3 regions of the Photobacterium minamisatsumaniensis genome follow, and region 1 is predicted to be linked to each of the others. Evidence: predicted binding sites of a transcription regulator. Region 1 holds the regulator's gene; each other region holds the start of a gene.
What was found. The regulator CRP, encoded in region 1, controls carbon source genes, mostly activating them, when cyclic AMP is high. The targets are predictions, from matches to a motif close to TGTGANNNNNNTCACA.

Region 1 (3,287 bases):
TTTGGCCTCCCGACTTGACCTTACCTCACTACCCTGTTAATAACTCTTTCCGTTAATGTTAACGACAGGGTTTGTCATGTCTGCAAAACATCCAATAATTGCAGTAACAGGGTCTTCAGGGGCAGGTACATCCACCACCTCAGAAGCATTTCGTAAAATGTTCAATATGATGGGCATTAATGCTGCCTGGCTGGAAGGTGATAGCTTTCACCGTTTTACTCGCCCAGAAATGGATGTCGAAATTCGAAAAGCCAAAGATCAAGGTCGACATATTAGTTACTTCGGCCCTCAGGCTAACGATTTTCCCCAGCTAGAAACCTTTTTTCGCCAATATGGTGATGATGGAAGCGGCCAATTTCGGCGCTACCTGCATACCTTTGATGAAGCCGTACCTTATAACCAAATGCCCGGTTCATTCACACCATGGCAGGAGTTACCAGAAAACACCGACGTATTGTTCTATGAAGGACTTCATGGCGGTGCTGTTGATGGTGAAACCAATGTCGCTCAGCACGTTGATTTATTGATCGGCATGGTACCAATCGTCAACTTAGAGTGGATTCAAAAGATTGTACGGGATACCCGTGATCGCGGTCATTCACGCGAAGCCGTGATGGAATCAATTGTGCGATCGATGGATGACTATCTCAATTATATTACGCCTCAGTTTTCTCGTACCCATATTAACTTTCAGCGCGTACCAACCGTTGATACTTCAAACCCATTCAGCGCCAAAGCCATTCCAAGCCTAGATGAGAGTTTTGTTGTGATCCGTTTTCGTGGGATCAAAAATGTCGACTTCCCTTATTTGTTATCAATGATCCAAGGATCATTCATGTCACGCCACAATACATTGGTGGTTCCGGGTGGCAAAATGAGCTTTGCCATGGAGCTAATCATGCGCCCGTTGATCCAAAAACTGATCGAAACAGGAAAGATTGGTTAAATAATACAATTCAAGCCCCTTTCAGGGGCTTGGGTCTCTCGCGGCCGTGTCGAATTAAGCGCAGTTCACTTCATAAGAGTGCGTCATTTCAACACCTTCACCAAGCATCAAGCACACCGAGCAATACTTCTCTAGCGAATCAGCAACAATTTTCGCCACTAGCGCTTCATCGAGTTCATGACCTGTAACCACGAAATGTAGGTTTGCTGAGGTAAAAATACGGGGGGCTTGCTCACGGCGCTCAGATGAAATTTGCGCTTCACAACCCGTAATCTTCTGCCCTGCTGATTTCAATCCATCAACCACATCAACCGAGCTACATCCCCCAGCCGCCATCAATACCATTTCCATTGGGCTTGGCGCTTTTTCTCCGCCATTGCCATCCATAACCACACTATGGCCAGAATTTGACTGACCTAAGAAGGTCATATTCTCGACCCATTTCACTCGTGATTGCATTTGTTTTTCCTTACTACTTATAGGGTAATTAGTGACAATATAGCAACTGTGTGATCATGTGCACACTTATGACTACTAAATGACCATTCTCGATAGATCAATATCAAGAAATGCATGCTGAAAAAAGATAAACTTTGAACTAATTATTCACGTGAGCTTGCAGCCCAGCTGTTGACTGAATATCCTAAGCGACGAACACCAAGTATAGGCCCAGCCCTTTTTTGATGGACGTCGTTGTTGGGCAACAAACACAGAGGAAGTTAGTAATATGGTTCCAGGTAAACCTCAAACAGATCCAACTCTAGAGTGGTTTCTTTCGCATTGCCACATTCATAAATACCCGTCAAAGAGTACTTTGATTCATGCGGGTGAAAAAGCTGAAACGCTCTACTACATTGTTAAAGGTTCTGTGGCTGTCCTAATCAAGGATGAAGAAGGCAAGGAAATGATCTTGTCTTACCTAAACCAGGGTGACTTCATCGGTGAGTTAGGCTTGTTCGAAGAAGGCCAAGAGCGTACCGCTTGGGTTCGAGCAAAAACCCCTTGTGAAGTAGCAGAGATTTCTTTCAAGAAATTCCGCCAGCTTATTCAAGTTAACCCTGATATTCTGATGCGTCTGTCTGCTCAAATGGCAAACCGTCTTCAGGTTACAAGCCAGAAAGTAGGTGATCTTGCTTTCCTAGATGTGACTGGCCGTATCGCTCAGACACTTCTAAACCTTGCGAAACAGCCAGATGCGATGACGCACCCTGACGGTATGCAAATCAAGATCACTCGCCAAGAAATTGGCCAGATCGTGGGTTGTTCTCGTGAAACTGTTGGTCGTATTTTGAAAATGCTGGAAGAGCAGAACCTAATCTCTGCTCACGGTAAAACTATCGTGGTATACGGTACACGTTAATTTCGCGTGCCATCATTGATAATAAAAAGCCGCCTCAGGCGGCTTTTTTGATCCGGGAATTCATACCAAAATGGTATTTTTGCCGTATTGCTCACTTTTTCTTTCTTGTATCCTCACCATCAAGTGCTACATTGTGCATATCTGGCGTAAGTGATAATACGTCATTCACATGGATAAAATTGATATGGATCTCGAACGTTTTTCAGCAAATGGCTTTCCTGCAAGCAATACGAGCGTTATTGCCCCCCTTCCCCCAACAGTTGAAATGACAGGCTTTAGCGGGCGTCGGCACTATTTTGAACAACAAACGACTTCGCCATACCATAAAGGGCAACTTGCTAAGCATGAATTTGGGATCACACCACTTGATAGCCAGTGCCATTAGTCTACCCCAAACACGTTTGACTCTTATCGCACACGATAAACCCACCGTATTTCATAACAGTGGGCTATGGGGTTAATCTCTTTTCACGCCAGAGAATTTAGCCTTTCTTCGCGTGGGTGCTTTCAAAAATTTTATCCGCTGACGCTTCAACAAAGCCACGATATAACTCACCGTCTGGTGTAGCATAGCGCTTAGCAAATTCGTAAAATCCCCCCGCGATACTAAACACACCATCGGTAAAGCCAACATCAACAGTATCGGCAATCGTCGCTGATTGCTCTAGCATTACCTCTGGGCTACCTTTCACATCGCCCCCAGATTCATTAATCGAAAAGCCGTTATGGCGCAGTAAATGATTAACCTCTTCGACCTCGGTAAATTGCTCGAGCTGATTAATATTGACCGTAAAATGGTTGGCACCAAAACCGTGCGCGGCTAACCACCCTGCGTATTCACTTTCTGCTACCAGCAACTCATAAGTGGCATAGTCGAGGTCCCAACGCCGCCCACCATACAAGAAGGCTGGATCACGCATCGCCGCTTCAGGTACTTGATCGACAAGCTCTCGAACGGTTTGCTGTAGCAACGAGCTAAAC
Region 2 (3,287 bases), on a different contig from region 1:
ATGGCCATTGATTTTAGTTTATTTAACCCAGCTAATGTCGACCTTAGTGATATTGGGGCAATAGCATTTGGGTTTAAGAGCACTGAAGAAGGGACTGACATTTCCATCAATTCTTGGGGCGTTATCCCAGAACCTTCAATTTTAGCAATTTTCGGAACAACTCTATTTGGTTTTGGAGTTGTGACTACTCTACGTAACCGCAAACAAAGAGTAAGCCAATCCAAATGGGCTGGCTTACTTACGCCCGTTTAGCCTTCTTCGATTAATTTCATAAGTAGGTGTCCATCATACATTGCTTGTTTTACCAGTGCCGCTCCAGGCATCGTCGCCTGTGTATAGAATGAACTTTCACCGATGACTAAATCGCGATTATATACAGGTAATGACTGTGTTCGAATACAATCCATAATTGCGGGATAAAGCACGGCTTTCGCACGGTTGAACTCGCCGCCAATCAAGATTTTTTCTGGGTTAAATAAGTTAACCATGATTGCTATCGCTTGACCAAGATTATGGCCAAGTTCAATAATGATCTGTCTTGCTAATGTGTCACCATCTACAGCTGCGTCACAAATTTTTTCAATGCTTAATACTTTACCATGAAGTGTTGATGGGTGGCCTTCTCTTAGACGTTGCTCGACTTGCTCTATTACGGCTTTCAAACTTGCCACCGTTTCCAAGCAACCGTGATTACCACAAAAGCACTTCTTACCATACGGCTTAATTTGAATATGCCCGAGTTCACCAATATTACCAATACGACCTTGTAGTACGACATTATCGAGAACAATGCCAGCTCCAACGCCGTGATAAATCGAAATCAGAATCGAGTTAGCAACATCACGTGAATTACCAAAAAGCTTTTCGGCTAGCGCCCATGAGCGTGTGTCATTACCAATAAAAACGGGTAAGCCTGTTGCCTGATGGATCGCTGGACCTAGTTCTAAATTATGGACTTCATAATGCGGCATCTGCAGCACCATGCCTTTATCGGCATTCACCAGTCCAGGTAAAGAAACTGCAATTGCGGTTATTCTATCGAGTTCGCCAACATGGTTGGCAAAAAACGTCTCGATCTCTTTTAATAGTTGCTGCAAAACTTCGTCTTGTTGCAGCACATCGATATCTTTCCGTTCTTCAACAAGAATATCGCCACCAAGTTCATGCAGTGCGATCGTCAAATAACCTCGTCCTAAACGAAGTGATAAGAACTGCCAACCTTCGTTCGCAGGCACCAATCCAATCGCAGGTCGGCCACGCGTTGCTGCTTCTTGGATATTGGTTTCTTTTATTAAATGAGCTTCTATCAACTCACGAGTAATTTTCGTGATACTTGCAGGAGCCAACTGACTACGCTTTGATAGCTCGATACGTGATATCGGCCCGTACCGATCGATAAGCTTGTAGACGCTGCCGGCATTATTTCTTTTGATATGATCTATGTGACCAGGCTGGGCGACATACATGCCTGTACTCCAAAGGTTAAGTGCTAAAAATTAGTATCCCTTTAATTTTTTTACTTTGCGAAGTAATTGTGAAGCTGATTATTCAAAGTACGTGACATTGGTCACGATGAAAGATGTAATCACCGTCATTTTTGTGCTTTACACCTAATGAAAGTATCGTATTTTCGAGGTTTTTTTGCTGACAAAATTTATTGGATTGCCACTGATATAACAACATGGCATATGCTTTTTGCACATGTGTTTTGCTAACTGTCGCGATTTATTCAAGACAGCCATGGACTGAACTGTCATAATAACCGGCTGCATAAAAAGTAATTCAACTCACCATGAGGTTAGCGGTGTACAAAATTAACGAAGTCTTTGAAACGATTCAAGGCGAAGGCGTTTTTACTGGTGTCCCTGCAATTTTTGTTCGTCTCCAAATTTGCCCTGTAGGGTGTGCTTGGTGTGATACAAAACAAACTTGGACCGCCGAGCCGCAAGATCATGTTTCAATTAATGAAGTAATGGCTAAGAAAGGTGACTCACCGCTTTGGACAAAACTGGACGCTAGCGGCGTCGTAGATTTGTTGAAAACCCAACAATATACAGCGAAACACGTTGTAATTACGGGTGGAGAACCTTGTATTTATGATCTACTCCCACTGACTCATGCACTAGAGAATGCAGGCTATCAATGCCAAATCGAAACAAGTGGAACCTCTGAGGTACTGGCAACGGATAAGACGTGGGTAACTGTATCACCGAAAATCAACATGAAAGCCAAGTTACCGGTATTAGCATCAGCTCTTGAGCGTGCTGATGAGATCAAGCACCCTGTCGGTACACAAAACGATATTGATCAGCTTGATGAGTTGATGTCTGGAAAGGCTCTCAAATCAGACGTTACCATAGCCCTACAACCGATCAGCCAAAAACCAAGAGCAACTGAGCTTTGCATCGAAACATGTATTCAACGTAATTGGCGCCTTTCGATCCAAACGCATAAATACCTTGCTATTGCCTAACACGCACTTCAAATAAAAACACTGTAAGTGAGAGTCTTAATAATTAGACTCTCGCTTAATATTCAAGACATGTCTTCTATCTTAACTTCTGATCTCTTTCCCATTCCTATAATTGTTCCTGAAACATATAAAAACTAAAAGCACAGCCATAACTTTTATTGGGGAAAAACTATGCGCAGTTATCTGGGATATTGCCTATTGGTTGTTTGCAGCCTATTTCTAACCGCCTGTGGTGGGGGCAGTGACAGCCCTGAACCAGTTGCAGGTACACCAGCACCAATCTTGACCAATTTTACTGTTTCAGTCGACCTTCCGGCACAATTGACAACGGCGAATATCCCATCATTCAGCTTTGTTGGAAAAGCCCATGCTGATGCATTAACTACCCTTTCTGAAACTAACTTTGCCGCCGTTTGGCTCGACGATAAAGGGAAGGTTTTTGAGCGAATTGACATCACCAATTGGGAATCCAGACAAGACGGTACGTATACCTTTACTGCAGGCACGAGGATCCGCATAAATGCAGTGCTTTTGATTGATCCTCAAGGGCAGCCTGATTTTACCCTTGGAGAGGCATTACCACAGGGGCTTTATATGGTCCCTCTCGCGAATGAACGGTTAGCCTTAACATTAGAATCATCACTGACCTATTATGCCCTTGCCGAACGGGTAATTTCAGATGAGAGCTGGGGAGTCTTTACAGAGGCATTTACTTCAGGCTCCTCGAGCAAAACGCTCTTATCCTATTTAGATTTGCAAGTTGTTTCTGAAGATATCAGGGACACGCTTTTCCCTAAAATTGGTATGGAAAGCC
Region 3 (3,287 bases), on a different contig from region 1:
TGGTAAATAAGACCAGAACCAGACGTCATTGTAAGGAATTCAGTTTGGAAACCGATAAGACCACGAGAAGGCATAATAAAGTCCATGCGAACACGGCCTTTACCATCTGGTGCCATATCTTTCAGCTCACCTTTACGGATACCAATGTTTTCCATGATGCTACCTTGGTGCTCTTCAAGCACATCGATAGTTACCAATTCAAACGGTTCCATTAGCTGACCATCTTCTTCTCTGATGATAACTTCTGGACGTGATACTGCTAGCTCGAAACCTTCACGACGCATGTTTTCGATCAGGATAGATAGGTGAAGTTCACCACGACCAGAAACACGGAAACGATCTGGGCTTTCAGTTTCTTCAACACGTAATGCAACGTTATGAACTAACTCTTTTTGCAGACGCTCAAGGATATTACGTGAAGTAACGAACTTACCTTCTTTACCCGCGAACGGAGAAGTGTTTACTTGGAAAGTCATGGTTACTGTTGGTTCATCAACAGATAGAGCAGGAAGCGCCTCTACAGCGTTAACATCACAGATAGTATCAGAGATTTTTAGCTCACCAAGACCAGTGATAGCGATGATATCGCCCGCTTTCGCTTCTTCTACTTCGTGACGCTCAAGGCCAAGGTAACCTAGAACGGTACCTACTTTGCCATTACGCTTCTCACCTGCAGCATTAACGATAGTTACTTGCTGGTTAGGTTTAACGGTACCACGAGTGATACGAGCAACACCGATAACACCAACGTAAGAACTGTAGTCTAGCTGAGAAACTTGCATCTGCAGTGAACCATCAACGTCAACGTTTGGTGCGTCTACAGTGTCAACAACAGCTTGGAACAATGGTTCCATATCTTCGCCAACTGAGTCTTCTTCCATTGTTGCCCAGCCGTTAAGTGCTGAAGCATAAACAGTAGTGAAGTCTAGTTGTTCGTCAGTCGCGCCAAGGTTGTCAAATAGGTCGAATACTTGATCCATAACCCACTCAGGACGTGCACCTGGACGGTCGATTTTGTTGATTACTACGATTGGCTTAAGACCGTATGCGAATGCTTTCTGCGTTACGAAACGCGTTTGTGGCATAGGACCATCAACGGCATCAACGATAAGAAGAACAGAGTCAACCATTGACATGATACGCTCAACTTCACCACCGAAATCGGCGTGTCCTGGGGTATCTACGATGTTGATGCGGTAATCATTCCAGTTAATCGCTGTGTTCTTAGCAAGAATGGTAATGCCACGCTCTTTCTCGATATCGTTCGAGTCCATTACACGCTCTTCGCTTTCACCGCGAGATTCTAGCGTGCCAGACTGCTGAAGCAGTTTGTCAACCAGGGTAGTTTTACCGTGGTCAACGTGAGCAATAATTGCGATATTTCTTAATTTATCGATCTGTTGATTAGACATGGATTTCACATTCACTCAGAACATGCAGCGACCATCGGGTAGCTACTTGGTTAAAAAAACGGCTCATAATCTAACAGATTTTACTCTAAAACCCACGAAATATGTGATTTATATCACCAGCTTTTTTTATTAAGCCTGTAAAGCCCTATATAACTGGGTAAATTCACTCTTCGAGGGCCTGTTTTTATGCGCCTTGAGCCCTATTTTACACTACATTTAGCAAATTCAGTGAAAACAACTGATTTAATAGTAAATGAATAATCTCGACACCAGATTGACAATAAGACGACATCAGCTAATAGTAGGGCATGCACCACAAGGGTGAAAACACACCCACCGCACTAAAATAGTGCAAAGAGTCACCAAGATGGTGCAAAAAATGGAATTCACGGCGCTTAAATCGCTACCAATGCGCGATTTTGGGGCTTTAAAAAGTTGGCACGGTTTTAGCAAAGTAGTTTGTTATAGAGCATTACGCCTGCTCGCCAATCACTTTTTTGCGGCCAGTTGCCCAAAATAACACCGGAGGTTACTCAAGATGTCAGTAGATAACGTACTAGCGCTGATCCAGGAAAATGAAGTTAAGTTTGTTGACCTACGCTTTACCGACACAAAAGGTAAAGAGCAGCACATTTCTATCCCATCCCATCAAATCGATGCAGACTTCTTTGAAGAAGGCAAAATGTTCGATGGCTCTTCGGTTGCTGGCTGGAAAGGTATCAACGAATCTGACATGGTAATGATGCCTGATGCAGCAAGCGCGGTACTTGACCCGTTTACTGAAGATTCAACCTTAAACATTCGTTGTGACATTTTAGAGCCTGCAACTATGCAAGGCTACGATCGCGACCCTCGTTCAATTGCTAAGCGTGCTGAAGATTTCATGCGTGCAACAGGCCTTGCTGATTCAGTACTAGTCGGTCCTGAGCCAGAGTTCTTCCTGTTTGATGATGTAAAATTCAACACGGATATGTCAGGTTCTTTCTTCAAGATTGATGACGTAGAAGCGGCTTGGAACACTGGTTCTGATTTTGAAGGCGGTAACAAAGGTCACCGTCCTGGAGTGAAGGGTGGTTACTTCCCAGTCGCTCCTGTTGATTCATCACAAGACATCCGTTCTGCTATGTGTCTAATCATGGAAGAAATGGGCCTAGTGGTTGAAGCACACCACCACGAAGTTGCAACAGCTGGTCAGAATGAAATCGCGACCCGCTTCAACACGCTAACCACCAAAGCAGATGAAATCCAAATCTATAAGTACGTTGTTCACAACGTTGCGCATGCATTTGGTAAAACAGCAACCTTTATGCCTAAACCGCTTGTCGGTGACAATGGCTCAGGTATGCACGTTCACATGTCTCTAGCAAAAGACGGTCAAAACCTCTTTGCAGGCGACAAGTACGGCGGCCTATCTGAAATGGCGCTTTACTACATCGGCGGTATCATCAAGCACGCACGTGCAATCAACGCCTTTGCTAACCCAGCGACAAACTCTTACAAGCGTCTAGTCCCTGGTTTCGAAGCACCAGTAATGCTGGCTTACTCTGCACGTAACCGTTCAGCGTCTATCCGTATTCCTGTAGTACCAAGCCCGAAAGCACGTCGTATCGAAGTACGCTTCGGTGATCCAGCGGCTAACCCATACCTAGCATTCGCAGCAATGCTAATGGCTGGCCTTGACGGTATCCAGAACAAGATTCACCCAGGTGAAGCAATGGATAAAGACTTGTACGACCTTCCAGCGGAAGAGGCGGCAGAAATCCCAACTGTTGCTGAATCACTACAGGGCGCACTACAGTCTCTTGACGAAGATCGTGAGTTCCTAACATCTGGCGGTGTATTCTCTGATGACTTCATCGATTCTTATATCGACCT

Region 2: the regulator CRP is predicted to act here: its motif matches at 1,557-1,572, upstream of mlc (sugar metabolism global transcriptional regulator Mlc).
Region 3: the regulator CRP is predicted to act here: its motif matches at 1,515-1,530, upstream of typA (translational GTPase TypA).

What each region holds. Positions count from the first base shown of each region.
Region 1 is NZ_JAKJSI010000014.1:191,423-194,709, reverse strand. It holds gene L4D78_RS07035 (phosphoribulokinase) at 77-946, shown strand; gene L4D78_RS07030 (OsmC family protein) at 1,001-1,405, opposite strand; gene crp (cAMP-activated global transcriptional regulator CRP) at 1,674-2,306, shown strand; gene L4D78_RS07020 (hypothetical protein) at 2,476-2,691, shown strand; gene L4D78_RS07015 (DUF1338 domain-containing protein) at 2,789-3,287, opposite strand, start outside.
Region 2 is NZ_JAKJSI010000025.1:111,053-114,339, reverse strand. It holds gene L4D78_RS14330 (hypothetical protein) at 1-252, shown strand, start outside; gene mlc (sugar metabolism global transcriptional regulator Mlc) at 249-1,466, opposite strand; gene queE (7-carboxy-7-deazaguanine synthase QueE) at 1,805-2,473, shown strand; gene L4D78_RS14315 (hydrogenase expression protein HypA) at 2,645-3,287, shown strand, end outside.
Region 3 is NZ_JAKJSI010000032.1:31,329-34,615, forward strand. It holds gene typA (translational GTPase TypA) at 1-1,412, opposite strand, end outside; gene glnA (glutamate--ammonia ligase) at 1,951-3,287, shown strand, end outside.